DNA from 4 places in the Clostridium zhoujianii genome. Region 3 is predicted to be linked to each of the others. Evidence: riboswitches for the same ligand, from Rfam matches in the RefSeq annotation. Region 3 holds a riboswitch; each other region holds the start of a gene.

Region 1 (3,195 bases), on a different contig from region 3:
TTTTTTCCCAGTAAATAAATATAGATACTATTGCACATACTGCCATTAAATATGGGTATATTAAATATTGCATTATAGCAAAAGGTGAAATCATAGCTAATCCAGAAGCTGAAATTAATTGTGCTCCATATGGTATTAATCCTTGGAATACGCAGGCAAACATATCCATTATCCCTGCAATCCTCTTCGGTTCTAGCTCAAATTCATCAGAAATATTTTTAGCTATTGGACCTACTGTAACTATTGCAATAGTGTTGTTAGCCGTACATATATCTACTAAACTAACTAAAGTAGCAATTCCAAATTCTGCTCCTCTTCTTGTTTTGAAGCTACTTAAGCCCTTACTTAGTATAAAGTCTATTCCACCATTATTTTTAATCAATTCCACAGTACCTGCAATTATTAATGAAATAATTATAAGCTCACTCATTCCAGATATCCCTGTTGATATGCTATTAAATAAACCAACTAAATCAAATGATCCATATGATAATCCAATAATACTTGCTAAAACTACTCCTCCCATTAACACAAAAATTACATTTACTCCTGCTAAAGCTGTTATAAGCACCCCTATATATGGAAGTATCTTTACAAAACTATATTCATAATTGCCCATTTCTGGGATAATTGTGCCTCTTGTTATAAACATAAAACATAGAGCTGTTGCTATTGCTGCTGGTAGAACTATTTTAAAGTTCATTTTAAACTTGTCCCTCATCTCACAACCTTGTGTTCTTGTTGCTGCGATAGTTGTGTCTGAAATAATAGATAGATTATCCCCAAACATTGCCCCACTTACCACTGCACCTACAACTATGGCAATTGCTATACCTGTTTTTTCAGATATCCCCATTGCTATTGGTACTAAAGCAACTATAGTCCCCATGGAGGTACCTACTGATAATGCTATAAAACATGCAATAACAAATATTCCTGGCACTATAACGCTAGTAGGTAGTACTGATAATCCAAAATTAACTGTTGAATCCACAGCTCCCATTGACTTTGCTACCTCTGCAAAAGCGCCTGCTAATATGAATATTAATATCATTAATATTACATCAGCATTACCTGCCCCCTTACAGAATGTTTGTATTTTATCCTCAAATTTAACTTTTCTATTCATTATTAGTGCAACCATAGCTGCTATTAAAAATGGAACAATTACTGATATAGCATAAAAATCCTTAGCTACAATAGATGTTCCTAGGTATACTAATATGAATACTAATAAAGGCAGTAATGCCCATACCTTCCCCTTTTCTTTCATTACATAACTTCTCCTCTGTTTAGAATATAAAATAAAGCTTCTGATAGATTCAGAAGCTTATATAACAAACTAACTTATCTATCAGGACGCACCTGCAGGATTTAGCACCATAAAAATTAATGAATATTTTTGGTTGCTGGGTTTCATAGGGCCAGTCCCTCCACCACTCTTGATAAGAACTATTCTTTTTTAACATAGCATATTGTAACATCCCTAAAATACTGTGTCAACGGATATAATTAATCCACCTATACCAAATATTTCAGAGCAATAAAAAAAGGAATCTTTATAAGATTCCTTTTTGGTGCGTCATCAGGGATTCGAACCCGGGACACCCTGATTAAGAGTCAGGTGCTCTACCAACTGAGCTAATAACGCCTAATACATTTTGTATTATAGCACCGTGATTTTTATAAGTCAAGATGCTATAATACATTTTTTATATTACTTCTGTTAAATTTTTTTGAAGAACTTTTTGGAGTTTTTCTCCTAAATGTTTGTTTTTTACTGCACCTTTACAGATTATCTTCCACTCATCGATGCTCACACCTGTTTTTCTTTCAAATTCATCTGAATTACTTGTCATCATAGTTGAGTCTAGTACAAACCTTCCTAAATCTTCAGTGTTTTTAAATATCTTAATATATAGGAATTCTTTATTGTCACCCACCCAAGTTTTATTAAAGTCTCGTGCAAATTTCATTAACTCAGAAATAACCCTATCTTTAGGTATATCCCACATCCTCGTTAATCTTCTATAATAACCCAACATTAAGTTAGCCTCTTCTTTTGTTATCTTACCCTTTACTAATCCACCATGTATTATTTTATCTACAGGTTCCGATGGGATCTTTGTTACTATCCTATTCTTCCCATAAATCCATTTATAAAAGGCCTCTTGTAAAAATGAATATTGAATATATCCAAGAAGAGCTTTTACATCTGGAAAATACGCATAAATATTATCTATACCATTGTTCTTACTAAAAATAAGAGTATGAATATAAAGTGATTTATCCTTTGGTGGATTCTGCATAAACATATGTCCTCTTATTGTCTTGTTCTCGCTTATAAGATTTTCCCAATATTTAAAGGAATTATAACTTTGCCTCATCCTTATCACCCTTCTTTCTACTATATAATATATTATATAGTATATTATAACCTTTTTTCAATACTTTTCTACAATTTAACAAGGTATTGCCAAATGGTTAAGTGAATCAATATTCAGAATATTTTTCTGGCTTATTTATCAAATTGAATTAGCAAATAATTTACTATATAATAAATACATAAAAATAAAGGGGGTAACTTATTGTTCTTTTGTGAAATTTGTAATGAAAAAGCTGATATTCATCATATTGTTCATAGGTGTGAAGGTGGATTCGATATAGAACTAAATTATAAATATCTTTGCGAAAAACATCACCGTGGTAAAGACGGACCCCATCACTCTATTGAAGTAGATATAAAATATAAAATTCAACTACAAAATAAACTTTATGAAATCTTACCTAAAGATTATTATTCCTTTAAAGAACTTGGAGTAATACTAAATGTATCTTTGAACACCTTAAAAAGGATTACTCGTAATATTAAAATATTTAAAGAGGGATATAAAAAGGATGATATTGTACTAGCTATTATGGGAGGTACTCTTTATACTGAGGAAATCCTTGAAAATATACAAATTCAAAAACTCATTCAAAATATATATTAATATTATTCTATTTATTTATTATTTCTATACTACCAACTATAATTAATTCGTTTAATTATAGTTGGATATAACAAAAAAGTAGCTCTATATGAGCTACTTTTTTTATTGGAGCAGGTAGTGGGAATCGAACCCACCTTTCCAGCTTGGAAGGCTGGAGTATTACCGATATACGATACCTGCATATTATGGAGCGGAAGACGGG
Region 2 (3,195 bases), on a different contig from region 3:
TTCCGTTCCTTACAACGCATAAATGAACATTCCCATCTCCTGCATGTCCAAAGCTAACTACCTCTATCCCATACTTCTCTTCTATTTCTTTTGTATACTCTACAAAAGTAGCTATGTTATTTATAGGAACTACTATATCTATAGGTTCTTCCTCTGAAACAGCCTCAACAGCTGTAACTAATGCCCCTCTTATGCTCCATGCTCTATTAATATCCTCTTCCTCTTCTAGTAATATAAAATCTAAGGCTCCATTTTCTATAACTACCTTTTCTACCTTTTTATAACTTGAGTTTATCTCTAACTCATCTCCATCAAAAGTTAGTAGTAAAAATGTATTACCTTTATCGCATGGAAATTTGATTTTTAAGTAATCCTCTGCTTTATTTATTGCTCTTCTTTCAATAAATTCTATAGCTGTTGGATTTGCATTTTCTTTTATTACCTTTATGACAGAATTAATACCATCTTTTAATGTCTTAAATGGAACTATTGCACTTACACTATTTTTAGGTTTAGGAATAATCTTTAATATTGCTTTAGTTATTATCCCTAATGTTCCTTCTGAACCTACAAATAAATCTTTTAAATCCAAACCAGAACTATTTTTTATTGTTTCTGATCCTAGATTTAATACTGTTCCATCTGCTAAAACTACCTCTAACATTCTTACATAATCTCTAGTTACTCCATATTTAACTGCTCTCATTCCACCAGCATTTGTGCTTATATTACCACCAATAGTAGCCTTCTTCTCTCCTGGATCTGGAGGGTAGAACAATCCTCTTTCCTCTACATATAATTGCACATCCCGTAGAAGTACTCCTGGCTCTACTGTTACAGTAAAGTTTTCTTCATCTATATTCAATATGTTATTCATTTTTGATAAATCTAATATTATCCCTCTTTCAGTTGGAACTGTTGCTCCTACTAAACCAGTGCCAGCTCCTCTTGGTGTTACATGAATTAAATTATCATTTGCATATTTCAATATATCAGAAACTTCTTTTGTGGATATTGGAAATACTAAAATATCAGCCTCACCAAAATCTCTTTTCAGACCATCAGTCAAATATTTCTTATTTATTTCTTTTCCTACTACAATACGATTTTTATCATTAATTATTTCTATAATATCTTTATTACTCATAGTCCTACCCCCAATATTACCTAATTTCTAAATTCCTATTTCCATGCCTTTACATACCATTCTGGCTTATCAAACTCTTTATATTTTCCGCCCTCTATAATATCCTTATATTCTTTTGATTCAACTGCATCTTTTAAATCTTTACCTAACTCAGTATCTAAGTCTGCTGTTCTTACAGCAATAATATTTTTATAGTTCTCTGATAACTTTTCAATTGCTAATGCTTCCTTATAATCAAATCCTGATGCATATGCAAAGTTTCCAGGTACAGTTGCAACATCTACACTATCAAGACTTCTTGGTAGCTGAGCCCCCTCTAACTCTACAAATTCTATATCCTTCTTATTAACAGAAATATCTTTTAAACTTGCCTTTGTTTCGTCTATTCCTTCTTTAATTTCTATTAATCCATTTTCTTTTAATAATCTTAATGCTCTTGCTAAGTTTGAAACATCATCCGGTACAGCAATCTTTGCCTTATTAGGTAAATCTTCTAATGATTTATATTTGTTTGAAAAGACTCCCATACTTAAAGTTGGCACTGTAATAACTGGACTTAACTCTAAGTTATTATCAGCTGTAAATTTATTTAAATATTCTGTATGCTGCATTAAATTTACATCAATTTCTTTCTCACTTAAAGAATTATCTGGTTGAATATAATCAGTAAACTCTCTTATTGTTATCTTATATCCCTTCGCTTCTAACCGCGGTGCTATTGCCTCAGTAATCATATCCCCATATGGTCCTGGGCAAACCCCGATAGTTATATTCTTTACATCTACTTTTTTATCATTTACCTTTCCACAACCTACAAGCCCAAATCCTACTACTCCTAAAATTAATACTGATACAATTTGTTTTACTTTTTTCATTTTTAATGCCCCCTATTTATTATTATCTAAAAGTGTTTTTTTATAATAAAAAATGCACTAGAGAATAAACCTCTAGCGCATATGATATACTTGCCCATGAATTCACCCTCTTATCTTCTAGCCTAAAGGCTACAGGAATTAGCACCATTCCTTTTTAGTAAATGAACTAAAAAATCGGTTGCTGGGTTTCATCGGGCCAGTCCCTCCACCACTCTTGATAAGTTATTATTTAATTTGTATTTATAGTATAATCTTACTTTTTTGTTATGTCAATACTTTTTAGTATTGATTATCATTTAATATTAATTCTTATTTTATACACCATATATAACTTTATTTTATAGTATTTTTCCTCTTATTTTTACCTACTTCTATAAAATAAAAATGCACTAGAGAATATTTCTCTAGTGCACAAAGTTATAATCGTACTCTATTAAATACTCTCTTATCTTCTAATCTGAAAAGATTACAGGAATTAGCACCATCACTTTATAATAAATGAATTACAAAGTTGGTTGCTGGGTTTCATTGGGCCAGTCCCTCCACCACTCTTGATAAAATTTATTTATTTTTAAACCTAATTATTATTCTTTACATAATTAAGTCTTCCGCCAGCTCTAATTACTTCAATTTCCTTTTCTGTTAAATCTACTGCTACTTCAACTTCTATGCCCTTAGTTAAGTTCTTAACCTTAACAGTACCATTTTCTAAAGCTGATTGAATATCTTCCATTAATAAATCATCTATTAAATCAATATTATTATAATCTGCTTCATTTTTAAATTCCATAGGAATTATTCCATTATTAATTAAGTTAGCTTTATGAATTCTAGCAAATGATTTAGCAACAACTGCTTTAACCCCTAAGTATAAAGGTGCTAACGCTGCATGTTCTCTTGAAGAACCTTGTCCGTAGTTATCTCCTGCTATTATAAATCCACCATTGTACTCCTTAGCTCTCTTAGGGAATTCTGTATCTACTGTGTTAAAGCAGAATTCTGCAAGATAAGGAATATTTGATCTAAATGGTAATAACTTAGCATTAGATGGCATTATATGATCAGTTGTTATATTATCCTCAACTTTAATTAATACCTTACCTTCAACTTTTTCACCTAATTCATCATTTACTGGAAATGGCTTTATATTTGGTCCTCTTACAACTTCAACTT
Region 3 (3,195 bases):
TGTTAAATATAACAATACTCTAAGAAAAGAAGTTGAAGGACAACTAGAAGGTTCTTTAAAGGATTTCGTTATGGCTAGAGCAGTAATGAGTTCTGAATTCCTAGAGGAGGCTATAGCTTATCCAAAGGAGCATATTTCAGTTGAAGTAGGCGAAAAGAATGTTATGAGTGTATCCGTTCCTGTAATGAACTTCAAGAGAGAACTTGAGGGGGATGAGGGAAGTATTTTCCCTTATGGATTTGCAAATACTTCTTCAGAACTTGATGATGCAATATCAAAGCTTTATGGGATACTTCCAAAGTTACTTGAACTTGCAGAAGTAGAAAAGTCATGTCAACTTATGGCTGATGAAATTGAAAAGACTAGAAGAAGAGTTAATGCTCTTGAATATATGACAATTCCTCAACTTCAAGAAACTATTAAGTATATAAGAATGAAACTTGATGAAAATGAAAGATCTGCTATTACTAGATTAATGAAAGTTAAGAGTATGATAGAGCAGAGAGGATAGTAGAAAAGCTTCCCTAATATTTGGGAAGCTTTTCTTGTATATAAGTTAAATATCTTTAAAGTATGGTGGAAATAAAGGCAGATAATTCAAATTTAATATTTTTGTAATTGATTAAAAAAGTCGATAATAGTATAATTCAAATTATAAGCGTAAAAAAATATGCTTAAAGCTAGAATAGTTTAGACATAAAATATTTAAGGAGTAGAGTTTATGAGGAATTACATATTAGCATTAGGAGTAACTTTTTTGATTGTTTACATAATTACACCACAGTTAATGAAGTTAGCAAAGAAAATTGGTTTCACTGATAAGCCTACTGAAAGAAAGAAGCATAGAGGGCCCATTCCCCTTTGCGGTGGAGTAGGAATATATATTGGATTCTTCCTCATGTATTTTTTATTAGTTCATGATAATAAAACAGAGCAATTTTGGATTTTTATAGCATCTACCTTAATATTGATAATAGGGCTAATTGATGATCATTATAAGGCAGTAGGAAAAGAATTTCCTATATATCCAAGATTAATAGTTCAAATATTTGCAGCAATATTAGTATATAGATCAGGGATAGTTTTTGGGGGATTTGCAAATCCTTTTGTAAATGGTGAATATATAAATTTACCTCCAGAGTTACAGTTTATATTAACTATAACATGGATATTTGGTGTTACAACAGTTATTAATTGGTCCGATGGAATGGATGGTTTAGCTGGAGGTATTTCAGTTGTATCAGCAGTAACATTTTTCTTTGCAGCAGTTATCCTTGGGCAAACTGAGTCTGCAACAACTGCATTAATATTAGGTGCAGCTATATTTGGATTTTTAATGTACAATAGATACCCGGCTAAAGTCTTTATGGGAGATTCAGGGGCAAATTTAATTGGATTTTTATTAAGTATAATTGCTATAGATGGTGCTTTTAAACAAGCAACAGTAATGAGTCTATTTATACCTATATTAGCCTTAGCAGTACCTATATTTGATAATATATTTGTTATATTTAAAAGATTTAGTGAAGGTAAACCGGTATATCAAGCAGATAGAAGTCAAATGCATTATAGATTAGAAGAAAAAGGATTAACTACGAAGCAAATAGTTAATTATATCGTAGTTATAAGTTTAGTTTGTAGTATAATCTCAATTCTATTATTATTAATTAAACATTAAGGAGATCTTTCAAGGTCTTCTTTTTATTTAGAAAAAACCCCCTTTACAAATTAAGTAATAAAGGGTATAATATACAAAAATGAATAGTTCTTATCTAGAGAGGTGGAGGGACTGGCCCTATGAAACCCAGCAACCGGTATATGTCATAATTATACATGGTGCTAAATCCTGCAGCAGAAGCTGAAAGATAAGGGGAATTTTTATAGCGTAGTATTTTATTATGCCTAGAGGATAACCCTTTAGGCATTTTTTTATTGCAAAGAGGGGGCAAAAGAAATGAATATAAAGAATTTATTCCAAGAAAAGAAAGTGGTATTTTCCTTTGAAATATTTCCACCAAAGGCAACATCATCAATTGAAACAATATACAATACCTTAGATGAATTAAAAGGATTAAGTCCAGATTATATAAGTGTTACTTATGGGGCTGGTGGTAGCATTAGGGATAATAAGACTACAGAATTATCATCTTTAGTAAAAAACAAATATGGGATTGAGGCAGTAGCACATTTAACATGTATTAGCTCAACTAAAGAAGAGATAAAGTATTATTTGAAGGAATTAGAAGCAAATAATATTCAAAATATCCTTGCATTAAGAGGAGATTTACCTCTTGGAGGTGGAATCAAAGGTGACCTTAATTATGCAACTGATTTAATCAAGTATATACAAAGTAAGGGGAATTTCAATATAGCAGCAGCTTGCTATCCAGAAGGGCATACTGAAGTTAAAGGATTGGTGGCAGAAATCGAAAATATGAAGAGGAAAGAAGAAGCAGGGGCATCTTATTTCATATCTCAGCTATTTTTCGATAACAATTTATACTATGATTTTCAAGATAAGGTTTGTGCTGCAAATATTAAAGCACCAATTGAAGCAGGTATTATGCCAGTAACTAATAAAAAGCAAATAGAGAGAATGGTGGCATTAAGTGGAGCATCCCTTCCAGAGAAATTTAAGAGAATAATGGAAAGATACGAACATAATCCAGAGGCACTAAGAGATGCAGGAATAGCTTACGCAGTAGAGCAAATAGTTGACCTTATTTCAACAGGAGTTGATGGAATACATTTATATGTAATGAATAATCCATATTTAGCAAGAAAGATAAGTGGAAGTATTGAGAGTATTATTACCTCAGTAAATAAAATTGAACTAGTTTAGGAGGAGTTATGATGGAAAAAGTAGAAAGTTTTGAATTAGATCATAGAAAAGTAAAGGCGCCATATATAAGAAAATGTTGTTTATTAGATGGAAAAAATGGAGATCAAGTAACTAAATTTGATATAAGATTTCTTCAACCTAATAAAGAGGCATTTGGTACTGCAGCAATGCATGGATTAGAACATTTACTAGCTCATACATTAAGAGATAGCCTAGAAGGGATAATAGACTTATCACCAATGGGATGTAGAACAGGATTCTATTTAAGTATATGGGGAGATAGGGATCCTTCTGAAATAAAGGAGGCCTTAGAGGAGGCTTTAGCAGAGGTTTTAAAGGCAACCGAAATACCA
Region 4 (3,195 bases), on a different contig from region 3:
TGATGAGTTAAATGATAAATTATATGGATCTGCTTGGAAGTCTCAATTCTTATCAGGAATGATGCAACCAGTTATGATGTTTATAGGAAACCTAGGTTATGTAGCAGTATCTATAATGGGTGGATGGCTTACAATTAAAAAGACTATTGAAGTTGGAGATATTCAATCATTCATTCAATATGTAAGACAATTTACTCAACCAATAGCACAAGTGGCGCAAGTAGCTAATTTATTACAATCTACAGCAGCAGCAGCAGAAAGGGTATTCGAATTCTTAGAAGAAGAGGAAGAAGTACAATTTGCTGAGAATCCTGTATCAGTAGAAGGTTTAGAAGGTAGAGTTGATTTTGAGAATGTTCATTTTGGATATAATGAAAACAAGACAATTATTAATGACTTTACAGCTCATGTTAAGCCCGGCCAAAAGGTAGCAATCGTTGGACCTACTGGTGCTGGTAAGACAACTATGATTAAGTTATTAATGAGATTCTATGATGTTAATAGTGGAGCAATATTAATTGATGGACACAATATTCAAGATTTCAATCGTACAGAGTTAAGAGATTTATTTGGTATGGTACTTCAAGATACTTGGTTATTTAACGGAAGTATAAGAGAGAATATCAGATATGGTAGATTAGATGCAACAGATGAAGAAGTAATTGATGCGGCTAAAGCAGCTCATGTTCATCATTTTGTTAAAACATTACCTGCTGGATATGATATGGAATTAAACGAAGAAGCAAGCAATGTATCACAAGGACAAAAGCAGTTATTAACAATTGCCCGTGCTATTTTAGCTGATCCTAAGATATTAATACTTGATGAAGCAACAAGTTCAGTTGATACAAGAACTGAAATTTTAATTCAAAAGGCTATGGATAATCTTATGGAAGGTAGAACAAGTTTTGTTATAGCTCACAGATTATCAACAATTCGTGATGCGGATTTAATCTTAGTTATGAATGAAGGAGATATAGTTGAGCAAGGAACACATGAAGAGTTACTAGCTAAGGGTGAATTCTATGCTAAGCTTTATAACTCACAATTTGAGAGATCGGAAGAAGCAGTTTAATATAGAAGGTAGTTATAGAAAGATGACAAGTTAAAAGTGGCTTGTCATCTTTTCATTGTATTTCAATAGGTATATATTTAAAATATACTTAAAAAGATAAGCAAGGTGATGAGATGAATTATGTGTATATAATAAAATGTGGAGATAATTCTCTTTATACAGGGTGGACAAACAATCTGGAAAAAAGATTTAATGATCATTGTAGTGGAAGAGGTGCAAAGTATACAAAAGGAAGGGGTCCTTTAGAACTTGCATACTATGAAACTTATGAAGATAAGTCTATAGCTATGAAAAGAGAATATGCCATAAAAAAGTTAAAAAGGGAAGACAAAGAGAAATTGATAGAAAAGTTTGAGGAAACTATTGACAATAAAGAAGTTAATTGTATAATATAAACAAGTAGAAAATTTAATAAATAAGTTTATCTTATTAAGAGTGGTGGAGGGACCGGCCCTTTGAAGCCCAGCAACCTGTAATTGATATTACGTGGTGCTAAATCCTGCAGGTTTATCCTGACAGATAAGAGGAAAGCTAGTCCCATTAGGACTATATTTAGGCTATTTTTAGTCGCTTCTTATAATTTAAGAAGCGGCTTTTTTTACTATAAAGGCAATTATAATTAAAAAAGGGGGCATATTATATGAAAGATTGTTGTTCATTTGAAACAAAAGCAGTAAGAGGGGCATCAGGTGGAGATGAGAGAACAGGGGCAATTAGTTTTCCCATATACCAAAGTGCTACGTTTAAGCATGCTGGACTTTATGAAAGTACAGGATATGACTACTCAAGGATGCAAAACCCAACAGTAGAAGAATTAGAAAGGACAGTAGCTTCTTTAGAAGGTGGAAAAGAAGGAATTGCTTTCGCATCAGGTCTTGGGGCAATTACTTGTTGCATACATCTTTTTAAAGCTGGGGAACATGTTATTTTATCAGAGGATTTATATGGTGGAACCTTCAGACTATTTGATGATATTTATAAGTCATTTGGAATAGATGCTACATTTGTAGATACAAGAAATTTAGAAGATATTAAAGCTGCAATTAAGGAAAATACTAAGGGGATATTTATAGAAACACCTTCAAATCCTTCATTAAAAGTAACTGATATAAGAGGGATAAGTAAAATTGCTAAGGAGAATAATTTGATTTTTGTGGTTGATAATACATTTTTAACACCATATTATCAAAGGCCATTAGAATTAGGGGCAGATGTTGTTGTTCATAGTGGCACTAAGTATCTTGGAGGACATAATGATGTACTTGCTGGAATTGCAGTGGCAAATGATGAAAATATAATTAAAAGATTGAGATATATATTAATGTCAACTGGAGCAACTCTTGGAGCAAATGATGCATGGCTTTTACTAAGAGGACTTAAAACATTGCATATAAGATTAGATAGAGCCCAAGAAAATGCTATAGAAATTGCTAAGTGGTTAGAAAAACAAGAAGAAGTGAGTACAGTTTACTACGTTGGATTAGAAGATCATGAGGGGTATGAAATTAATAAATCTCAAAGTAGTGGTTTTGGTACAACTTTATCATTTAGAGTTAAAGATAAAGAAATTATTCCAAGAATCTTAAAAAATGTTGAGGTAATAAGCTTTGCAGAAAGTTTAGGTGGAGTAGAAACATTAATTACTTATCCATTTACGCAAACACATTCAGAGTTACCTGATGATTTAAGAAAGAGACTTGGAGTAGATGAGTATCTTTTGAGAATAGCAGTAGGAATAGAAAATATAAATGATTTAATAGGTGATCTGGAAAGAGCAATAAAGGGGGAATAACAATGGGAATAGGAACATCATTAATACATTCAGAAGGAAGTATAGATAAGAATACAGGTGCACTAAGTACACCAATATATCAAGCATCAACCTATCATCAATTTGATATAGATAACTTCGGTAAATATGATTATTCAAGATCAGGGAATCCAACGAGAGAAGTGCTGGAAAATCTAATATCAGAACTTGAAGGAGGAGATAGGGGATTTGCTTTTGCATCAGGAATGGCAGCTATATGTTCAGTTTTAAGTATATTTTCAGCAGGAGACCATTTGGTAATCTGTGGAGATGTATATGGAGGAACATATAGAGCAGTAACAAATTTATT

Evidence for each region. A riboswitch is a leader RNA that binds a small molecule or an ion and turns the genes downstream of it on or off. The one in region 3 is predicted to bind S-adenosylmethionine.
Region 1: another riboswitch for S-adenosylmethionine. It lies ahead of ACSYT2_RS15510 (Na+/H+ antiporter NhaC family protein); the one in region 3 lies ahead of metF (methylenetetrahydrofolate reductase [NAD(P)H]).
Region 2: another riboswitch for S-adenosylmethionine. It lies ahead of ACSYT2_RS16550 (MetQ/NlpA family ABC transporter substrate-binding protein); the one in region 3 lies ahead of metF (methylenetetrahydrofolate reductase [NAD(P)H]).
Region 4: another riboswitch for S-adenosylmethionine. It lies ahead of ACSYT2_RS15375 (trans-sulfuration enzyme family protein); the one in region 3 lies ahead of metF (methylenetetrahydrofolate reductase [NAD(P)H]).

What each region holds. Positions count from the first base shown of each region.
Region 1 is NZ_JBPUTF010000003.1:149,004-152,198, reverse strand. It holds gene ACSYT2_RS15510 (Na+/H+ antiporter NhaC family protein) at 1-1,273, opposite strand, end outside; SAM riboswitch class I at 1,345-1,452, opposite strand; tRNA gene ACSYT2_RS15505 (tRNA-Lys) at 1,576-1,651, opposite strand; gene ACSYT2_RS15500 (hypothetical protein) at 1,713-2,387, opposite strand; gene ACSYT2_RS15495 (HNH endonuclease signature motif containing protein) at 2,589-2,993, shown strand; tRNA gene ACSYT2_RS15490 (tRNA-Gly) at 3,100-3,173, opposite strand; tRNA gene ACSYT2_RS15485 (tRNA-Gly) at 3,180-3,195, opposite strand, start outside.
Region 2 is NZ_JBPUTF010000004.1:134,058-137,252, reverse strand. It holds gene ACSYT2_RS16555 (FAD-binding oxidoreductase) at 1-1,147, opposite strand, end outside; gene ACSYT2_RS16550 (MetQ/NlpA family ABC transporter substrate-binding protein) at 1,183-2,022, opposite strand; SAM riboswitch class I at 2,130-2,246, opposite strand; SAM riboswitch class I at 2,465-2,583, opposite strand; gene ACSYT2_RS16545 (aconitate hydratase) at 2,600-3,195, opposite strand, start outside.
Region 3 is NZ_JBPUTF010000001.1:159,864-163,058, forward strand. It holds gene ACSYT2_RS00810 (V-type ATP synthase subunit D) at 1-511, shown strand, start outside; gene ACSYT2_RS00815 (MraY family glycosyltransferase) at 722-1,678, shown strand; SAM riboswitch class I at 1,766-1,872, shown strand; gene metF (methylenetetrahydrofolate reductase [NAD(P)H]) at 1,955-2,842, shown strand; gene ACSYT2_RS00825 (S-ribosylhomocysteine lyase) at 2,854-3,195, shown strand, end outside.
Region 4 is NZ_JBPUTF010000003.1:119,010-122,204, forward strand. It holds gene ACSYT2_RS15365 (ABC transporter ATP-binding protein) at 1-1,075, shown strand, start outside; gene ACSYT2_RS15370 (GIY-YIG nuclease family protein) at 1,189-1,470, shown strand; SAM riboswitch class I at 1,499-1,601, shown strand; gene ACSYT2_RS15375 (trans-sulfuration enzyme family protein) at 1,716-2,867, shown strand; gene ACSYT2_RS15380 (aminotransferase class I/II-fold pyridoxal phosphate-dependent enzyme) at 2,870-3,195, shown strand, end outside.